DNA from 3 places in the Priestia sp. HNGD-A6 genome. Region 1 is predicted to be linked to each of the others. Evidence: predicted binding sites of a transcription regulator. Region 1 holds the regulator's gene; each other region holds the start of a gene.
What was found. Region 1 encodes Rex, which represses fermentation and respiration genes when NADH is low (regulators of the CRP and FNR family bind a similar motif). Its sites were predicted from a motif close to TTGTGAAATATTTCACAA; they were not measured.

Region 1 (7,313 bases):
CATCTCGTCATCATGTAGAACAAATTACAGTAGTAGTTGAAGAAACTTTAAATCAAGCGAACTTGACGTTTGCAGATATAGATGCAATAGCTGTAACGGAAGGACCAGGGCTTGTGGGAGCACTTCTTATTGGCGTAAATGCAGCCAAAGCGCTAGCATTTGCACATCAAAAGCCATTAATTGGTGTTCATCATATTGCAGGACATATTTATGCAAATCAGCTAATCAAAAAACTAGAATTCCCGCTCTTATCGCTAGTTGTATCTGGCGGGCATACGGAGCTTGTATACATGGAAAGTCACGGTCATTTTAAAGTAATCGGTGAAACAAGAGATGATGCAGCAGGAGAAGCCTACGATAAAGTAGCCCGCACGTTAAACCTTCCATATCCAGGCGGACCTCATATTGACCGCCTTGCACATGAAGGAGAGCCATTAATTGATTTGCCGCGTGCTTGGCTAGAAGAAGGATCCTATGATTTTAGTTTCAGTGGATTAAAATCAGCAGTTATTAACACTGTCCACAATGCGAAGCAAAAAGGTGAAGAGATTCTTCCACAAACACTTGCTGCTAGCTTTCAAGCGAGTGTCATTGATGTGTTAGTAACTAAAACGATTAAAGCTGCAAAGGAATATAACGTTAAGCAAGTTTTATTAGCAGGAGGAGTTGCTGCTAATAAAGGGCTTAGAGCAGCGCTAGAAGAGGCATTTGAACCCCTATCAAATATTGAGCTTATTATCCCGCCGCTATCTCTATGTACGGATAATGCCGCAATGATTGGAGCAGCAGCAAGCGTACGATTTGCTCAAGGAAAACGTTCAGATATGTCATTAAATGCAAACCCCGGTTTGGACTTGGAAGAGTAAGTGACGAATGAGATTTATTTCTCATTCGTCTTTTTTTGTGGATAAAAATGATTTATCAACAATATTCAATAAATTTAGAATTGACTGTGGATAATTATGTGGAAAAGTCCGTGCACTCAGTACACGGACCTGTTATCAACAAGTTTTAATTATGAAAATCAGACAGATATCCACTATTTATTCACAGAGTGGATAAAGCTTGCTCTTAAGCGCATGAACAAGTAAATAGGATGAATAGATACGCAAAAATATAGGCTACTCTTCTAGAAGCAGCTGCAATTCTTCCCACTCTTCCATTAATGTGGATAACTGTGAAGAAATTTTTTCATTTTCACCGTTTAATCTTGATACTTCTTCGTGATTTTGATAAATTTCAGGGTCACAAAGAAGTTCTTCATTCGCCGCTTGGGCGGCTTCTAATTTGTTTACTTCAGTTTCAATTTCTTCAATGCGGCGCGTTCGCTGTCTCATCAATTTCTTTTGTTCTTTATCTTGTTTATAGGACTGTTTATCTACTTTTACCGTACGTTCTTCGTTTGCTTTTATATTTTCTAATTCTTTGATTTCCTCTATTTCTGCTTTCTTTTCTACATAATAGTCATAATCTCCAAGAAATTCTTCTACTCCTTCAGGAGATAGCTCTGCTATTTTATTGGCAATACGATTAATAAAATAACGGTCATGTGAAACAAATAATAGAGTCCCTGGGTAATCAATTAACGCATTCTCGAGTACTTGTTTGCTATCTAAATCAAGATGGTTAGTAGGTTCATCCAAAATTAAGAAGTTAGCTTTTTGAAGCATAAGCTTCGCAAGAGCCAAACGTGCTTTTTCACCACCGCTGAGCGTGGAAACGATTTTCAGTACATCATCACCTGAAAACAGAAAATTTCCAAGCGCTGTACGGATTTCTTTTTCAGGTTTGGCTGGGTAGTCATCCCAAAGTTCATTTAAAACGGTTTTATTAGACGTTAAATTGGCTTGCTCTTGGTCGTAATAACCAACCATTACATTTGAGCCAAAGGAAATGGTTCCAGTCTTGAAGCTGAGTTTATCCACAATGCCTTTTAATAAAGTTGATTTCCCCACGCCATTAGGACCAACCAACGCAAGGCTTTCCCCTTTTTTAATGCGAAGGTTTGCCTCTTGGACGACATAGTTGTGTTCATCATATCCGATAGACACATCTTCCAGATTTAAGACTTCATTTCCGCTTTGACGTTCAATTTCAAACGAAAAACTAGCTGATTTTTCGCCTTCGTTAGGTCGATTTATTAACTCCATTCGATCGAGCTGTTTACGTCTGCTTTGCGCACGTTTTGTAGTCGATGCGCGGGCGATGTTTCGCTGAATAAAATCATTCAGCTTTGCGACTTCATCTTGCTGCTTTTCGTACTGACGCAACTCTTTTTCATATCGCTCTGCTTTTTGTACAAGGTATTTAGAGTAGTTGCCCGTGTACTTCACCGTTGTTTTTTGTACGACTTCATACACTTGATTTACGACTTTATCAAGGAAGTAACGATCATGTGAAACGATTAAAATAGCTCCTTCATACCCTTGCAGAAACTGTTCCAGCCATGCTAAAGTTTCAATATCTAAGTGGTTGGTAGGCTCATCCAGAATAAGCAAATCAGGCTTTGTTAAAAGCAGTTTTGCAAGAGCCAGGCGCGTTTTTTGTCCACCGCTTAAGGAGGAAATAGGGGTGCTGTAGTCAAAGTTTGAAAAACGGAAACCGTGAAGAATAGATCGTGTATCCGCTTCATATTGATAGCCGCCTAAATCTTTAAACGTTACTTGAAGCTGATCATACTCTTTGGTTAGTTTTTCGTATTGAACTGAATCATTAAAAATGTCTGGATCACCCATCTTCGTTTCAAGCGTACGTAATTCTTTTTCCATCTTCTTTAATGGAGCAAAGACAGTCATCATTTCTTCCCATATGGAGAGTGTTGACTCAAGAACTGTATCTTGTCCCATATAATCAATGGAAACACCCTTAGGTTTAATAATTTCTCCGCTGTCATAGGAAAGCTGCTCAGCAATAATTTTTAATAAAGTTGATTTACCAGCACCGTTTCGTCCCACTAGGGCAATGCGGTCTTTTGATTGTACTTCTAACTTTATATTCGATAAAATGGGTTCTGCCCCATAGTATTTTGTAATACCGTTCAATTGTAGAATAATCATTTTTTCACCTCTAGTAGTATATCCATAGTGTATTTTAACATATTTTTAACTACAAGTTCTTCCTACAAGCGTTTGTAATTTGTAGAGGGACAAGGACAAATGATGAAGCGAATGTTTTGATTCATGAAATAAAATGATTTTACCTGCACATTTTATACAGGATACTATGTTAAAATAAGAGATAAGTGCATCTCTGAACTTATCTATGATGGATGTGAAAAAATCCGTCATGACTAACAAACCGATCCTTTGAAGGGCTAATTGCTTCGTTCTACATACCGACTTTAAGGAGTGCTGAATAGACAAAAGCCGTCGAGGTGTGAAGCGGAGTATATATAAAGCAAGAGAAAAGAGAGAGAATTGGAAGCGCTACCTCAAAGCGGTTGATGCTTTGTGAAAGGTAATGCAATATGACTTGAAAATGTTAGTAATGACATACATGAACTGAGGGGGTACAACGTGAACACTGAACAATTAAAAATACCACAAGCAACGGCTAAGCGATTGCCGCTTTATTATCGTTTTTTGAAAAATTTGCATGCTTCTGGTAAACAGCGTGTGTCGTCAGCGGAGTTAAGTGAGGCAGTGAAAGTGGATTCTGCTACTATTCGTCGGGACTTTTCTTACTTTGGTGCATTAGGAAAAAAGGGATACGGCTACAATGTGAATTATTTACTTACATTTTTCCGTAAAACGTTAGACCAAGATGAAGTAACGAAAGTAGCACTGATTGGCGTAGGGAATCTAGGAACGGCCTTTTTAAATTATAATTTTATTAAAAATAATAACACCAAAATTGAGTGCGCTTTTGATGTGATAGAAGATAAAGTAGGTACGAAAGTAGGCGACGTGCCGGTCTATCATCTTGACCAATTGGAAGATTATATGAGTGATGACATCTCAGTAGCGATTTTAACCGTTCCTGCCACTGTTGCTCAGCAAATTACTGATCGTTTAGTGAGTTGCGGAATTAAAGGAATTTTAAACTTTACTCCTGCACGCTTAAACGTACCGGATGAGATTCGACTCCATCATATTGATCTTGCTGTAGAATTACAGTCGCTCGTCTACTTTTTGAAAAATTATCCTGTTGAATAAGGCGGACTGTGTTACGATTTCCTTAAGTCTAAATTAATAAGGAGAGTGGGAATATGGGGATTGGAGCAGGCAGTTGGATTATTATTGCGATTGTAGCACTGCTTATTTTTGGACCGAAACGGTTACCGGAGCTAGGAAGATCAGTGGGCCAAACGCTTAGAGAGTTTAAGCATGCCGCTAGCGGTGCATCAGAAGATCGTGAAAAAGATAAACAGCGTCAAGTAGATGACAAAGAGTAAAAGGGTGATCATAGTATGACCGAACAAGAAATGTCAATATATGATCATATAGGAGAGCTGCGAAAACGCATTTTAATTGTTTTATTTTTCTTTGTGATTGCCACAATTGGCGGCTTTTTTATAGCGGATAAGGTTATTGTCTATTTACAGCATGCTGATGAGGCAAAGAATTTAACGATGAATGCATTTCGGTTAACAGATCCAGTTAAGATTTATATGCAATTTGCTGTTATTATCGGCTGTGTACTTGCAGCTCCTGTTGCACTGTATCAACTTTGGGCATTTATTAGTCCTGGTTTATATGAAAAAGAGCGTAAGGTAACGCTTGGATATATTCCTGTTTCCATTTTTCTCTTTATCGGCGGTGTCTCTTTTTCTTATTTTGTGTTGTTTCCATTTGTCGTTGATTTTATGACGCGCGTTTCTGATGAGCTGAATGTAAACCAAGTGATTGGCATTAATGAATACTTTTCTTTTTTAATGCAGCTCACACTGCCTTTTGGCTTGTTGTTTCAGCTTCCTGTCGTCGTTATGTTTTTGACGCGTTTAGGAATTATAACGCCTATGTTTTTATCTCAAATTCGAAAATATGCCTATTTCGTACTGCTAGTTATTGCCGCACTTATTACACCACCGGAATTGCTCTCGCACATGATGGTGACAGTGCCGCTCTTAATTTTGTATGAAATCAGCATCATTATTTCCCGCATTTCGTATCGCAAAGTGTTAAAGGCAAGGGCAGAGCAAGAAAGAGAAGATGTTAGTATGTAAAAAAAACCACTGAAACAGTGGTTTTTTTATTTGGATGAATCATCTTGATTTTTATATTGCTGCTGCAATTTTTTAATTTTGTAGTGCAAGATAAAGATGCGAACCGCAAACCTGAAATCGAATGCGGCTACGAGTGCAAATAAGATTGTGGGGAAATTCCAGACGGTTTCCTGGGCATTTTGAATTGCCAAGTAGGTGAATAAAATCCCCATAATAATATAAATAAACCCTCGTGTTAAAGGGATATTCTTCATAAAAACATGCCTCCAAAAATGAACTGCATTTGTTCTGCTTGTTTTTGCATTTCTATAATTTTATCTGCAAAAATAGTTTGAGATAAAATAACGATTGTATTCATCAAAACATGAGCAATAATAGGTACAACAATTAGTCTCGTCCTTGCATAAAGGAATGCAAATACAAATCCCATAGCTGTATACACAAGTAAATGTTTAAAATCCCAGTGTACCGCAGCGAAAATAAGGGAACTAATAAATGCAGAGATAAAGAAATTGTATCGTTTGTGAAGAGAACCAAAAATAATCTTTCGGAAAATAATCTCTTCTAGTATTGGTCCAATAACAGACGTAACGACAATAAGGAACGGCGTTGCTTTAACAAGATTAACAATATTTTGTGTGTTTTCAGATACTTGGGTAATGCCAAGAGCGTGCTCAATCATACCTGCTACAGCTTGACCAGCCATAGCGAGAAACACCCCAAGGACTGACCAGACAACAGCAATCGTTTTTCCAGCATGTTCTATACGCATGGACATGTCACGGCGCAGCAGCAGTAAGACAATAAGTAAACCAAGGATAAAGCTAATGATAGTCCAATAAGTCAAAAGCATGACATTCGCTGTTCGAACTGGATAGTCATCAAACATTCCTGTTAATTTTAACAGCGGTATACCAACAACTCCTGAAAACTGCATAAGGATGTAAGTGAGGATAACATACCAATAACGTTTTTCCAATCTTCTATACTCCTTTAAAAGGTTTTTATGTATATATGTCGAAGAAGTACTGTAAAGTTAGTAATTTCTTCTTGCTCGTATTGTAACATACATATTATTGAACAGAGAAAAGAATGCTTTATTTCTCAAAATCGTCGAAATCTAAGACTATTATATGTAGTTGTCGTAAATTTTAAATTTTTTTTGTTTAATACTTGCAAAAAAAACCCACTTTGTTTTAATATAATAATTGTGTTAGCACTCGTTGAGGTTGAGTGCTAATAAAAATGCAAACATATTATTTGAGGAGGTTGTTTCACTTGTTAAAGCCATTAGGTGATCGCGTAGTGATTGAACTTGTAAAATCTGAGGAAAAAACAGCAAGCGGTATCGTGTTACCGGACAGTGCAAAAGAAAAGCCACAAGAGGGTAAAATTGTTGCTGTAGGTACAGGCCGAGTATTAGAAAGCGGTGAGCGTGTAGCTTTAGAAGTAGCTGCGGGCGATCGTATCATCTTCTCAAAATATGCGGGTACTGAAGTAAAATACGAAGGTACTGAATACTTAATTTTACGCGAAAGCGATATTTTAGCTGTAATCGGCTAATTTTAACCACAAACTTATCATACGTAAAAAATAGATTATTAAGAACATCTTGAGGAGGTCAAAGAACATGGCAAAAGACATTAAATTTAGCGAAGAAGCACGTCGCGCAATGCTACGTGGTGTAGATACATTAGCAAATGCTGTAAAAGTAACGCTTGGACCAAAAGGTCGTAACGTTGTATTGGAAAAGAAATTCGGTTCACCGCTTATTACAAATGACGGTGTAACAATTGCAAAAGAAATCGAATTAGAAGACGCATTTGAAAATATGGGTGCTAAATTAGTAGCCGAAGTTGCTAGCAAAACAAACGACGTTGCTGGTGACGGTACAACTACTGCAACAGTTTTAGCGCAAGCAATGATCAGAGAAGGTCTTAAAAACGTAACGGCTGGTGCTAACCCAATGGGTATCCGTAAAGGTATGGAAAAAGCAGTAGCTGTAGCGGTTGAAGAACTAAAAGCAATCTCTAAACCAATTCAAGGTAAAGATTCAATTGCTCAAGTAGCGGCTATCTCAGCAGCTGACGAAGAAGTAGGTCAATTAATTGCTGAAGCAATGGAGCGCGTTGGTAACGACGGCGTTATC
Region 2 (7,313 bases), 2.4 Mb from region 1:
TCCTCATTCTCGCGCCTATCTTTTTTGTCATTTTGCTTGGTTATTTAGCAGGGCACTTTAAAAAATTTGATAAGCAAACGTCTAAGGGGCTCAACACATTAGTAACGAAGTTTGCGCTTCCTGCACACTTATTTGTAGGTGTAACGACAACGCCAAGAAAAACACTCATAGACGAATGGCCGTTTTTAGTAGCGCTGATTTTAGGAATCGTCGGGTTTTACCTCATTATCTTGCTTGTCGTGAAGTATGCAGGGAAGAATACGTTAACTGCCTCTTCTATGTTTGCCTTAAACTCAGCTCAGCCAACGTTTGCTTTTATGGGCATTCCAGTACTCGGAGGATTGTTTGGTGCAGGCGCAGTAGCGATTCCAATTGCCATCACAGGAATCGTGGTGAATGCGATTTTAGATCCGCTGGCAACGATTTTAGGAACCGTTGGACAACGGGGGCGAAAAGAAGGGGAAGAGAAAACAAGTTTATTTAAAGTAACGGTTCATTCCATTTTGCATGGTTTATCTGAGCCTTTGGCATGTGTACCGTTAATTGGAGTGATTTTAACCCTTTGCGGTTTTCAGTCACCTAAACTGTTACAGGATATGCTTGATCAAATCGGAAGTATTACATCGGGAGCAGCTTTGTTTGCGGTAGGAGTAACGATTGGAATTGGAAAAATTAACTTTAGTAAAGGGGCGCTTGGGATAGCCGTCTTAAAAGTAGCGGTTCAACCCATCGTTATGCTCGGAATTGCAGTATGGATAGGGTTGTCTTCAGATGAAGTGACAAAAGCTATTTTACTGGTAGCTTTTCCTGGGTCTGCTGTAGCAGCGATGATTGCTTTGCGGTTTGAAAGCTTAGAAAACGAAACGGCATCTGCTTTTGTTATTAGTGCTATTTTATCGTTGATTACGCTGCCGCTTCTTATTTCTTGGCTTATGTAAATAAAAAAACGAAAGAGGAGAATTCCTCTTTCGTTTTAAGACGGATTAATAAGCTAATGCAAATAATCCTTTGATATGAGATAAGTAACGAACGTTACTTGCTTCTTTCATAAGTGATGCTGGTAAACCTTTTAATTGCGTTTTGTTTCCGCCGATTGTACCAATTGCATCTTTGCGTCCAAGACTTCCTAGTGTACCAGAGAAGACAGGAACGAATGATTCCATTGCTCCGCCGCGAATAGCTACTGCTAAGTTCACGCCTACAACTTCACCCATTTGCCAAGCTAATTGAGCAGTAGGTGGGTAAGGGCGACCTTCTGGACCCATTACAACCGCTGAGTCACCAGCAAGGAATACATCTTTATGAGATGTAGATTGTAAGAATTCATTTACAAGTGCACGACCGCGGTTTACTTCGATACCTGAGTTAGCAACTACAGAGTTACCTTGAACTCCGCCAGTCCATACCATTGTTTTTGTTTCAATTTTGCTGCCGTCTTTAAGTTCAACAGTTGTAGCATCCATTTTTGTTACAGGTGTACCAGTAACAAATGTAACGCCACGTTTTGTTAAGCTTGATTGAGCGCGCTCTACTAATTCAGCAGGGAAGCCTGGAAGAACTGTAGGAGCTGCTTCTACACAGTATAGAGAAATTTCTTTCGGATCAACACCGTGTTTTAGACATAGGCTTGGCATTAAGTCAGCGTATTCACCAACAAGTTCGATACCTGTTAATCCGCCACCGCCAACTACGATTGTACCGTCAGCTTTATTTTTTGTTTTGCTGTATTCAGCGATACAAGCTTCTACGTGTGCACGTAAACGGTTTGCATCATTTACTGATTTAAGAACGAAGCTGTGCTCTTCTAAACCAGGGATACCGAAGTAAGCAGTTTCACTACCTAAAGCTGTAACAAGGTAGTCGTAGCTTAATTTTGTACCATCTTCAAGAGATACTTCACGTTGATCTGGTGAGATTTCTTTTACCGTTGCAATTTTTAAATCAACGTTGTAGTTTTTAAGTAATTTATCAAGTGGTAAAGCTACCGCTTGTTCAGAAACGCCGCCTACAGCTAGACGGTGTAATTCTGTAATGATTTGGTGAGTAGCAAAACGGTTCACTACTGTAATTTTTGCTTCATCCGCACTTAGGTGTTGGCGAGCTGTCATTGCAGTTAATAAACCACCGTAACCGCCGCCTAAAATTAAAATATGTTTTGACATAGTCGATCCTCCGTCCACACTTTTTAATGAAAATTATTTTTGTTTTTCGTTTGTAATGTCTAAATACGCTTGTGCAAAGCGGAATAGTTTTTGAGCTTGTGGATCTTTAAGCATGCGTAATAAACCGAATAAACCGATTGAATTAGAAGCATTTGCTTCTGCACGATCGTTTGCTTCGATTGCAGTAGCTGCAAGACCTTTTACTGTTCCTTCTACCGGCTCGATAAATTCTTTTACTCCACCAAGTAGATCTTCTTTTAATACGTCGTCAGTTAATAATGATTGCGCAACGTCGTAAGTTTTTGTAAGCACCGTTACCATTTCAGATAATTTTGGTAAATTATCTACAAGAACAGTAAGAGCTTCTTGTACTTCAGGCTTTAACAATTGATCTAACACATCCGCTTGACCTTTGTTAACTGCCGCTTCTGTTTGTACAGCAGCATTTTCCTCTGCAGCTGATTTTTGAATAGTTGATTGAGACATGAAAAGTCCTCCTTTGCTGGATACTGTTGCATATGTAGTTCCTAGTTATCTGCTAGACTTTCAAACTACATTGTGAAGTTGTGAAATCTTGCACATAATTCTATTTTAATTTTAATACGAGATAAAATCAACTCATTTCGTTGAAAAAATAAGTGAAGAACCTCGTAACCCTTTGTTTAATAAAAGTTTATAAAAAATAAAGCGAATAATTGCCTAGGTAAATAAAATTAAAATAGGGAACTAACATAATTCCTCTTCCTACGATAAAACAAATAACGTCATATTTCAACACATACGAACTTAATATTCTATAAGTAGTAAAAAGATAGGGCGCATTTACTATTTAAAGAGTTTTCAAAAAATTACATTGACTTACTATAGTGTTCTACATATAATCTAAATATAACATCTTATGTAAGGAGATATAACATGGTTATAGTGGATGAACTTTATCATAATGTGGTCATTACATTGCCTCAATTAAAATTAATTGAATTTATAATGAAGTTAAAAGAAGCTAAAGCACAAGAAATAGAGGATATAAAAGCGAAAATTAGTAAATACGAAGAGAAGAAACGTGCTGAAGAAGCTTGGTACCAATCACTATCACCGTTTCGTAAATTTTTTACCGGGCGTCCTTTAAGTCAGCATCAAGCGGTCGAGTATATGGTATACGTAAAGGAACGCTTTAAAAAAATTGATCACCTTAAAGCACAAATGCGAGAACTTCATGAAGTTCTTGAATTAATAAAAGCGGAAAATGAAGAAACAAGTGAAATTACGCTTTCGCCTGCTATTGTACAAGAAATAAAACGATTAAAAAGCAGTGGAGGCGTTGGGATATGAGTGTTAATGAACTAAGTTTAGGTATAAATACGACGTGGGTTGTGTTAACAGCGGCGATGATTTTGCTAATGGAAGGCGGCTTTGCCTTGCTAGAGGCAGGTTTTGTCCGCTATAAAAATAGCGTCAATATTATTATGAAAGTATTCGCTGATATTACAATAGGAACGCTTTGTTTCTATTTAATTGGGTTTGGATTAATGTACGGAGATGATTTAGGCGGAATCTTCGGTAAAAGCGGTTTTGCGCTCTCAGGTAATTTATCGCACCTTGACATTCCAATTGGGCTTGAAACATTTTGGCTGTTTCAATGTGCGTTTGTTATTGCGGTCATTTCTATCGTTTCTGGAGCGGTGGCAGAACGAATTAATTTCCGTGCATATCTTTTATATGCGATTTTAATGACTACATTTATTTATCCTATAGCCGGCCACTGGATTTGGGGAGGCGGATGGATTAGTAAGTTAGGGATGCTTGATTTTGCCGGTTCGGCAGTTATTCATGCTCTTGGCGGTTTTTCAGCTTTAGCAGCTGCAATAATGATTGGACCTAGAAAAGGGAAGTTCACGAAAAATGGAATTAGTTCTGTTTCTCTTCCAAGCAATTTGCCGCTTGCATCAGTGGGTGCTTTTTTATTATGGTTTGGATGGTTCGGGTTTAATGCAGGAAGTACGCTAAGTGCCACTGACGTTAGAATTGGTCACATTGCTATTGTCACAATGTTATCAGCAGCAGCAGGCGGAGCAGCTACTTTATTTTATACTTTATTTCGCTACAACCGTTCAGATGCACCTTCTGTGATAAATGGATCGCTTGCCGGACTGGTTGGCATTACGGCCGGGTGCGCTTTTGTAAATACGCCATCTGCTATTTTTATTGGAGCTGTATCCGGCTTATTAATGATGGCAGCTACAAACTGGCTCGAAGCACGTCAAATCGACGATCCTGTAGGAGCTTTTCCTGTACACGCTGCTTCGGGAATATGGGGCACGTTGGCTGTGGGTTTATTTTCTACAGACGGCGGTGTGTTTACAGGAGGGAGCTGGACGTTATTAGGTGTTCAACTTCTCGGATTAATTGCTCTATGCGCTTGGGGGTTTGTTACGACGTGGATAGGGTTAAAGGTTATTTCCTTGGTGGTTCCGCTTCGATCTACGGAAGAAGAAGAAGAAGTGGGCTTAGACATCAGTTACCACGGTATCATGGCAGCTCATCAAGCTCCTGAATTTATTGAATATGAAAACTACTATGCGGAAGTAAAAGAAAAAGCCGCAGATTCATAATAAAAGGCCGCGCCTTATAACAAAAAGGGCGGCCTTTTTATGTGGAAAAAAATAGATGTAAAATACTTGGTTTAAATGATTGAAAAGTCAGAATATTTGTGTTATATTATAAAAAAGCCAAGGAGTTGATTTCTTATGAAAAAGAATTTACTTAATTCACCGCAAAAATCCAACGGAAAGGTGCTTGATGCATTATTCGCTGAGATGATTTTAGACAAGGCGATTGCAGAATTTCGTAAAGCACAGCTAAAAGAAGAAATCGACCGCACGCTATTGATGAAAAATAAAGAAGAGTTTTTAAAACTCTCATCAGAACTTAAACAAATTTCTTAATTACTTACTATACTTCACACACCATCTATTTTAGATGGTGTGTTTTATTTTTGAGACCTACTAAAAGGGATTGATTGGTAATAATTATGGACCTCCATGTACGCTTAATGGGTTTACAGGATCTCGAAACGGAGAAACCGTTCCAGAGTTCAAATTTGATAACTATTATCCACCAGCAAACGGAGCGGAACTATATCAAGTGGTAAATGGGGAAGAAGTACTTTTAGCTACCTACGTGGCAGAAGAAAAACGATTTGTGCCAGCGGTTGCTAAACCAATGTAAAGGAATGTTTTTTATGATTCGAAAAGGTTTGTATGCAGCATATAATGAACGAGACTACGAATGTTATGAAACGGAAAATGGGTGTGTAAAGCTGATTAGCTATGATAAAGGCGATGTAGCAAATGGATTCATTCCATACAATGACACGACTTTTACAAAAGAAGTTCCTCGTGATGCTGTTGAAGAAGTGTTTTTTGTAGCTCCGTATGCTACTTATCGAAATGAAACGTTTGGTGTGTCAGCTGCTTCTGATGGTCAAGTGCTTTTGACCACATCTGAAAAAGAAAAAGCTGATAAATATCATTTTCAACAAACGGATAAATATCTATATGAAAAACGTGTGTTAAAGGAAGAAGTGAAGTTAACGGAGAAAAAAACTCCTTATTCATAAAACGCCACAATAAAAAGAGGATGCAAATGCATCCTCTTTTTATTTAATTAATTTTCTTGAAGTGTTTCTGTTCGTATTATCATTTGTACGAAGGAAGGTAATGCCAAGACCGATTAATCCTCCTACAATAGCAGGAACTACCCAGCCGAGACCCACTCCATACATAGGTAGAATCGATGTAAACAGATCGTTTACTGCGGCAATTTTGAATCCAGCAGCATTTAAGCCATCAAATAAACTAACGATAAACGTGAACAGAAGGCTTACTTGGTAAACTTCAGAACGTCCTTTAAATAAAGGATGTAAGAATGTTAAAGCAATTAACACAATAGCTAACGGATAAATAGCTGTTAAGACTGGAACCGAAATAGCGATTAATTCCGTTAAGCCAAAGTTTGCTACAACGGCGCTGAATGCTGATAAAATGACAGCAATCAACTTATAAGAAACCCTTGGAAACAACTTATGGAAGAAAGATGAACAAGATGTTACAAGGCCTACACTTGTTGTTAAACAAGCAACGGTAATCATCAGACCTAAAAGAATTCCTCCGTAAGAGCCAAAGTAGTAATTTGATACTTCAGCCAAAACCGTACCTCCGTTATCAAGACGTCCAAGCTCTGATACGCTTGAAGCACCCATATAAGACAATGCACTATAAATAAGAGCCAAAATAACGGCAGCGATAGCCGTAGCTTTTGCACAAATTGTGATGATTTGTCGGTTGGTTTTTGCTCCTTTTTCTTTAATTGCATTAATAATAATAATTCCAAAAACAAATGATGCTAGTGTATCCATTGTTAAGTAGCCTTCTTGGAAGCCTTTAAAGAAGGCGTGTGTTGTATAAGCTTCGCTTGGTGCTTCGAACTTTCCAATTGGGTTCACAACGGCTACAACTACCAATATTCCAATAAACGTTAATTTAATAGGTGTTAAAACTTTTCCTACTAAATCGACAATTTTCGCAGGATTTAGCGAAAAAAAGCACGTAATCGTAAAGAAAATTACCGTGAAAATGATAAGGGGAAGGTGACCTGAATTTTCTGATAAAAAAGGCTTAACGCCAATTTCAAACGAAACACTTCCCGTTCTTGGCATTGCAAAAAGCGGTCCGATTGCCAAGTATAAAATCGTAGTAAAGATAATACCGAAAGCTGGGTGTACGCGACTAGCTAAAGACTGCAGATCCTCTTTTCCGGAAAAACCAAATGCGAGAACGCCTAGCAGAGGCAGACCTACACCCGTTACTAAAAATCCAGCATTTGCTGACCAAATATTGCTTCCAGCAGACTGACCTAACATTGCAGGGAAAATTAAATTACCTGCGCCGAAGAATAGGGCAAAAAGCATAAAGCCAATAACCACTATAAATGAAAAAGGAACTTTGTTTGACACATTAAAACCTCCAAAATTATAAATGCTTTTTATTATCGTGTTGAATAATTAAAATTTTCAGAATTTTATATTCGAATAATAAAAATAAACATGTATCGTATTATACTAACCTAAAATGCATATTTCAATATAAAATT
Region 3 (7,313 bases), 260 kb from region 1:
AGAAATGGTTGCTCCTAAACCAAATAAAAACAAGATAATACCTATAGCTGAAATAACGCTATTTTTCCATTTTATATCCAAGTCCCCACACAACCTTTACATATCTCGGATTTTTTGGTTCAATCTCAATTTTTTCTCTTATTTTTCTAATGTGCACTGCTACCGTATTTTCTGCGTTGTAGCCGGGTTCATTCCATACGCGCTCATAAATATCATGTATGGAAAAAACTCTTCCTGCATTTTTCATTAATAATTCTACAATTTTATACTCAATGGGAGTGAGCTTAATGAATTCCCCATCAAGAGTGACGGACTTAGCCTCAATATCAAGTACAAGACCTCGGATATTAATCGTCTTTGTTTCTTCATAGGTACCTAATGTCACATATCTTCTTAACTGTGATTTAACTCTTGCTATCAGTTCTAATGGATTAAAAGGTTTTGTCACATAATCGTCTGCTCCTACCTGCAGACCAAGCACTTTATCGGCATCTTCGCTTTTAGCACTCAGCATAATAATCGGGATATTTTTTTGTTCTCGAATTTTAAACGTTGTTGAAATGCCGTCTTGCCTTGGCATCATAATATCCAGAATAATCAAGTGAACTTTTTCTTTATTTAGTATCTCTATGGCTTCGATTCCATCTTTGGCCGTAAAGACTTTAATACCTTCATTTTTTAAATAAATAGCAATACCATTGCGGATTTCTTGCTCATCATCTACAACTAAAACCACATATTCGTTCATTGATTTCTCACACTCCTTTCAAAAGTATATCATGGGTCATTTCGTCTATGGGTTTTATTGTAAACTGCATTTCTTAAGAAAAAAGAAGGGGGAATCTTAAGATTTTCTTAAGCATCATATATTGAAAAAGGTTTAAGGAATAGGGATAACAGGAACGTTAAAAGAAAAAATATAATCAATTCCTCATTTGATTCTAAAGAACTATCCGTGAGCGATTATATCTTTTTATTTAAAAGGAGGATGATTTAACTTGGAACGGAATCATACAATTATGCAATTTTTCGAATGGCATGTGCCAGCTGATGGCGAGCATTGGAAACGCCTCAAAGAGCTCGCTCCTCAACTAAAAGAACAAGGAATTGATTCCGTGTGGATTCCCCCGGTTACAAAAGGTGTTTCATCAGAGGATAATGGCTACGGCGTTTACGACTTATATGATCTTGGCGAGTTTGATCAAAAAGGAACCGTTCGTACAAAGTATGGAACCAAGCAAGAGCTGCATGAAGCAATTGATGCCTGTCATAATCACGGAATTAATGTCTATGTTGATATTGTGATGAATCATAAAGCTGCAGCGGATGAAAAAGAAACCTTCCACGTCATTGAAGTAGACCCCATGAACCGAACAGAAGAGATTTCTGAACCCTTTGAAATTGAAGGGTGGACAAAGTTTACATTTGAAGGGCGCGGCGATCAATATTCTTCTTTCAAATGGAACTTTAATCATTTTAATGGCACTGATTACGATGATAAAAATGGAAAAGAAGGTGTGTTTCGTATTGCCGGGGAAAACAAAAGCTGGAACGAAAATGTTGATCAAGAGTTTGGCAACTACGATTATTTAATGTTTGCGAATATTGATTACGACCACCCTGAAGTTCGAGAAGAAATGATCAAATGGGGAAAATGGTTAGCAGACACCCTGCAGTGCGACGGTTACCGATTAGACGCCATTAAACATATTAACCATGATTTTATTAAAGAGTTTGCTCACGAATTGTCCTCTTCTCAAGAAAAGCCATTTTATTTTGTGGGAGAGTTTTGGAATCCAGAATTAACAACCTGTCAGGAATTTTTAGACGTTATTGATTATCAAATTGATTTGTTTGACGTATCGCTGCATTACAAACTGCATGAAGCCTCTCAGCAAGGAAGAGATTTTGATTTAACCACAATTTTTGATGATACATTGGTTAAGACTCATCCGTTGAATGTTGTCACATTTGTAGATAACCATGACTCTCAGCCAAATGAATCTTTAGAATCTTGGGTAGAAGATTGGTTCAAACAAAGTGCTTACGCTCTAATTTTACTTCGTGAAGACGGCTATCCTTGTGTATTTTACGGAGACTATTTTGGGATAGGTGGAGAGCATCCAATTGAGGGAAAAGAAAAAGATATTTCTGCTCTCTTGCACGTACGCTATGACAAAGCATACGGACAGCAAGACGATTATTTTGATCACCCGAATACCATTGGATGGGTAAGGCATGGTGTAGAGGAATTTGAGAAGTCTGGATGCGCTGTGGTGATGTCAAACGGCGAAGACGGAGAAAAGAGAATGTTCGTCGGCGAACACCGAAGCGGACAAACGTGGATCGACTTCACAAAGAACCGAGAAGACCAAGTTGTGATTGAAGAAGACGGCTACGGACACTTCCCTGTAAATGGCGGCTCTGTATCCGTTTGGGCTGAAGCATAAAAAAACAGTGGCCTGCGCCACTGTTTTTTTACCATAGACCTAGCAGTTTCCACCACAAGCCGCCAATTCCAATCCAAATGATAATATGAATAATTGAAATTAAAAAGCCGAGCGACCACCATTTTTGCTGCGTTACATATCCACTACCGAAGAACACCGGTGCCGGTCCACTGCCGTAGTGAGTTAAACAGCCAAATAAATTGCTAAAGAACGCTAAAATTAATGCTGACAGTAACGGAGGCGCACCAGCGGCCACGATGACAGATAAAAATGCTGCGTACATAGCGCTGACGTGAGCCGTGTTACTCGCAAAAAAGTAGTGAGAATAAAAATATGCAATAGCTAGTACAATCAACGCCGTCATCCAAGACATATGACTAACAGTGCCTTTCATCAGATCACTGAACCAAGGAATCATGCCTAGATCATTTAAGAAAGTTGCCATCATAACCAAAACAGCAAACCAGACTAATGTATCCCATGCTCCCTGTTCTTTTTTGATGTCCGACCAGCTTAACACTTGCGTTAAAAGCAGCGCACATAGACCAATAAAAGCAGTTGTTGTTGCATTAATATTTAAATTAGCGCCAAAAATCCACAGCACAAGAAGAAGTAAAAATACGCCAATCATGTACCATTCTTCTTTCTTTAGCGGACCCATTTCATTTAGTTTTTTTGCTGCAATTTCAGATGCTTCCGGCGTTTCTTTTAATTCTGGCGGATACAGCTTATAAATAACGAGCGGAATAACAATTAAACTAATAATTCCAGGCACGATTGCAGCCGCTGCCCATCCAACCCATGAAATAGTCTTTCCTGTAATTTGTTCTGTCATTTTAACAGCAAGAGGATTGGCCGCCATTGCCGTTACGAACATAGCCGATGTAATCATATCTCCTTGAAACGATACTTTTGTTAAAAAAGCACCGACTCTGCGCTCCGTACCGTCTCCAGTTCTCGATCCGTATGTTTCAGATAAAGAACGAATGATTGGAAGAATAATTCCTCCAGCTCGTGCTGTATTAGACGGCATTGCAGGTGATAAAATTAAATCACTTACGATAAGAGAATACGATAGTCCCAACGTCTTTTTACCGAACAAACGGACAAAGATATAGGCAACCCTTGTTCCTAGACCAGTCTTAATAAAACCTCTAGAAATAAAGAATGCAATAACGATCAACCAAATCGTTGTATTTTGAAAACCGCTGAGCGATTGTTCAAGTGTTAATGTATTAGTTAATACAATAATGGTTAAAGATAAAATAGCTACACTGCCTAATGGCAATGGTTTAATGATAAGACCTACGATAGTAGCCACAAAAATAGCGAATAAGTGCCAAGCCTTCACATCAAGTCCGGACGGAGGTGTAATAAACCATAAAATAAGTCCGATTGCCAGACAAATTAATAAAGGAATAAACTTCACTTCGCCGGCAGGCTTTTTAGTTGTTTCAGCCATAATCTTTCTCCTTTCATGTTTTTAAATAATAATAGTAGTATGCTCTTTCCCCTTCGTACCCAATACTTGTCCCATTTAAAATAAAATAATTGTAAAAATACGTTTCATAAGGATGATATTGTAAATTTGTGAAGTGTTGAGCATAATTCCTTTATTATTTTATCATACATATTGACAATTTTTATCTTTCACCTTCCTTTTATTCCCTTCAAAATAGCTTGTAAGCGTTATTTCATCAAAATAAATAAGCTGCATGAGTTCATCATGCAGCCTTGCATTTAACGATTTACTTTTTGAATAAACACGACTTTGAGATAATCACCTGACTTAAATTCTTTTATTGTTTTAAAATCAGCTGGAAGAGAGAACTGCTCCATCATTTTGTAGCGTTCCCCTTTTTCATTAAAAGCTTTTTCAATAAACGAATGAAATCTTTTCATATCAAAATTACTTGCATTCGTCGAAGCTACAATGACACCATTTGGCTTTGTAAGAGCAATGGCTTCTTTTAATAAATCTTTGTAGTCTTTTGCCGCGCTGAACGTATGCTTTTTCGATTTAGCAAAGCTCGGCGGATCTAGCACCACAAGATCGAACGTCATATTCTTCTTAACTGCATATTTAAAATACTTAAAAACATCTTCCACAATAATGTCCTGTGCTTCGTGATCAATTCCATTTACACTAAATTGCTCAATTGTTTTTGCCAGGCTGCGATTGGCCAAGTCGACACTTGTTGTTTTCGCAGCTCCTCCAAGAGCGGCCGCCACTGAAAATGCGCCTGTATACGAAAACATGTTTAGAACGGTCTTTCCTTTTGCATATTTATCTCGAATCGTTTTACGGACGTCTCGCTGATCTAAAAAGACCCCAACCATCGCTCCGTCATTTAAATAAACGGCAAAACGAATACCATTTTCTCTTACAATTAAAGGGAATTCACCTTTATTTCCTGTGACAAAATCATCTTCTTCAATATACTGCCCTTTTACGTTGAAACGTTTTTTCTGGTACAGCCCTTTAAAGTTAGGCGCAGATTTTAAAGCTTCAATAACGTATTCTTTAAATTGATAAATTCCTTCACTATACCAACTCGTGACGTAATATCCGTCATAATAATCAATGATTAAGCCGCCAATTCCGTCACCTTCACTATTAAATACACGAAAAGCAGTTGTATCTTCAGACGCATAAAAATCGTGACGAGAGGTAATAGCTCGCTGAATTTTTCGTACAAAAAACGCCGCGTCAATTTGTTCACTTTTCTTCTTCGTCAGAATCCATCCGTAGCCTTTGTTTTGTTTTCCATAATAGCCTTTGGCTAAGAATTGATTCTTTGGAGTGACTAAGTTAATAATAACGCCTTCTTCTTGCAGTTTATGACCATCAACAAGCGCATCTTTTTCAATGAGTGGATAACCTTTATTCACTTTTTTAATAAAAGCTTCTTTGGCTATAACTTGTACTTCTTTTCTCATGTGTACACCCTATCTATTTAATTTAGTTCATTCTAGTTTTATCCATTTTACGAGAATAATCTACATTTATCTTAACATAGATAACCGGTAATGTTTCCAGTTACAAAATAGAAAAGCAGAGGATGCCTTGAAGCACCCCCTGCTTGATATGAATGAAAAATGAAATGTATGTTTTATGTTTTAAGATAAAAAATTATGAGCACTCTTGTCCAGTATATGCATCGAACTTAAGCGTCTGCTGCTTGCTTCCGCTCACTAAAGTCACCACGTATACAGTTATTGAGTTTTCTGTTATAAGCTCAATATGATCTACTTTTCCTTCTTGATGTTTTAAAGCAAGAACTTTCACAGCGGTCTCCGTTAACGGCTGAAGCTTATCATGTCTTACATGTGTGATTTCACCCGAAACCGCATCGATTGTAACGGTGTATTCCGTATTATCTTTGATTATTTTTACTGTGAAAATCGCTGCGTTTTGATCATATTCTACCATTTTCACCTTACCTGCATATGTAGCCAATGCAAGATCTTTTGCATCTTGTCTCGTTAATAGCTTCACTGCTTGCTGAGAAGTATTAACTACTTTTCCTGTGAAAGCATCTAACGTTACCGTATATTGAGTGCTATCTTTAAGAATCACTGCGACATACTGACTAGCGGATTCTTTAAACTCTAGACTATATACGTAACCACTATATTGTTTAACAATTGTTTCTTTTATTTTTTGCTCTGATATTAGCTGCAGCTCTTTTTTATTCTCATGAATGACTTTCCCCGTTAGACCATCCACGGTTAGCGTATATTCTACTTTGCCATCTACTACAGTTAACGTATATTCATGCGTTTCTTTGTTAAATGTAATAGATTGAATCGCTCCTGTATACTGCTTAGAAATGGATTCTTTCACTTGATTTTGTGTCCATAACTTCACTTCTTGCTTCTTCACTACTTTTCCAGTGCTTGCGCTTACTTCTACGATTCTTTGCTCAAGGTTATTCGTTACAATTGTAATCACATACACACTTGATTCTTGCTTAAATTCCGTAGATGTGACCGTCCCTTTGCAATCTTGCAGAGCAATACCATTTGCTTGAGCTTGCGAGATACTCACATGTTCAGTTGTCTCTGCTTTCGCTGTCTTCATTTCTGCAGCGTGACTCGTTGTAATAGAGCTAAATGCAACTGCAGCTCCTAAAGCAGATGTAGACAATACTTTTACCCATTTAATCATCTTTACATTTCCTCCTCTTTCACCATTAGACTTTCCGTCTATGGCGTTTTATCTAGTACGCCGTTCATTATGCAAAAGATTTCTGAGAATAAGACGAATAGAAGCTTAAAGTTAGCTGAAGATATAAGAATAGCTACTATTTTTCAGCTTGCTTTCAGCTATTATTCAGGGCTGTTTCAGATAAAAAAGCATAATAGAAAGTAGAGGAGCAAAGGAGTTTTCACCATGATGGATCAACTAAAAGGAATTAAAGTCTTACTTATAGATGACGAACCAACTATTTTACAGTTTTTATCTTTAGGGTTAACGAATGAAGGATTTGATATCAAAGCTGCCCAAGACGGAATGGAAGGCATTAATATAGCCAAAGAATTCAAGCCTCATATCGCTATTGTAGATGTTATGCTTCCGGGAATGGATGGATTTGAAGTATGCCGTTTGTTAAAGAAAATGGGGAATATAGCTGTCATCATGCTAACAGCAAAAGATCAAGTGGACGATCGAGTAAAGGGGCTGACTATTGGAGCAGATGATTATATGGTCAAACCCTTCAGTTTTGAAGAACTTCTTGCGCGCATTCAAGCTAGAATCCGCAATCAATTTCCCAACTTATTAGACGAAGTATCCATCGGTCCATTTAAAATTGATGACCGCCGCAAAGAAATTAAATACCTTAATCACATACTTGATTT

Region 2: the regulator Rex is predicted to act here: its motif matches at 2,727-2,744, upstream of SCI76_RS00650 (DUF1641 domain-containing protein).
Region 3: the regulator Rex is predicted to act here: its motif matches at 4,039-4,056, upstream of SCI76_RS14285 (anion permease).

Annotation. Positions count from the first base shown of each region.
Region 1 is NZ_CP138621.1:2,541,853-2,549,165, reverse strand. Features, by position in the region: gene tsaD (tRNA (adenosine(37)-N6)-threonylcarbamoyltransferase complex transferase subunit TsaD) at 1-866, shown strand, start outside; gene SCI76_RS12780 (ABC-F family ATP-binding cassette domain-containing protein) at 1,122-3,056, opposite strand; gene SCI76_RS12775 (redox-sensing transcriptional repressor Rex) at 3,516-4,154, shown strand; gene tatA (twin-arginine translocase TatA/TatE family subunit) at 4,208-4,393, shown strand; gene tatC (twin-arginine translocase subunit TatC) at 4,409-5,164, shown strand; gene SCI76_RS12760 (YdiK family protein) at 5,191-5,418, opposite strand; gene SCI76_RS12755 (CPBP family intramembrane glutamic endopeptidase) at 5,415-6,143, opposite strand; gene groES (co-chaperone GroES) at 6,443-6,727, shown strand; gene groL (chaperonin GroEL) at 6,795-7,313, shown strand, end outside.
Region 2 is NZ_CP138621.1:126,476-133,788, forward strand. Features, by position in the region: gene SCI76_RS00640 (AEC family transporter) at 1-938, shown strand, start outside; gene SCI76_RS00645 (NAD(P)/FAD-dependent oxidoreductase) at 984-2,162, opposite strand; gene SCI76_RS00650 (DUF1641 domain-containing protein) at 2,196-2,648, opposite strand; gene SCI76_RS00655 (hypothetical protein) at 3,078-3,494, shown strand; gene SCI76_RS00660 (ammonium transporter) at 3,491-4,774, shown strand; gene SCI76_RS00665 (IDEAL domain-containing protein) at 4,910-5,107, shown strand; gene SCI76_RS00670 (hypothetical protein) at 5,178-5,390, shown strand; gene SCI76_RS00675 (hypothetical protein) at 5,404-5,781, shown strand; gene brnQ (branched-chain amino acid transport system II carrier protein) at 5,821-7,176, opposite strand.
Region 3 is NZ_CP138621.1:2,803,280-2,810,592, reverse strand. Features, by position in the region: gene SCI76_RS14300 (histidine kinase dimerization/phospho-acceptor domain-containing protein) at 1-81, opposite strand, end outside; gene SCI76_RS14295 (response regulator transcription factor) at 59-748, opposite strand; gene SCI76_RS14290 (alpha-amylase) at 999-2,450, shown strand; gene SCI76_RS14285 (anion permease) at 2,479-3,912, opposite strand; gene SCI76_RS14280 (class I SAM-dependent rRNA methyltransferase) at 4,191-5,390, opposite strand; gene SCI76_RS14275 (PepSY domain-containing protein) at 5,584-6,621, opposite strand; gene SCI76_RS14270 (response regulator transcription factor) at 6,850-7,313, shown strand, end outside.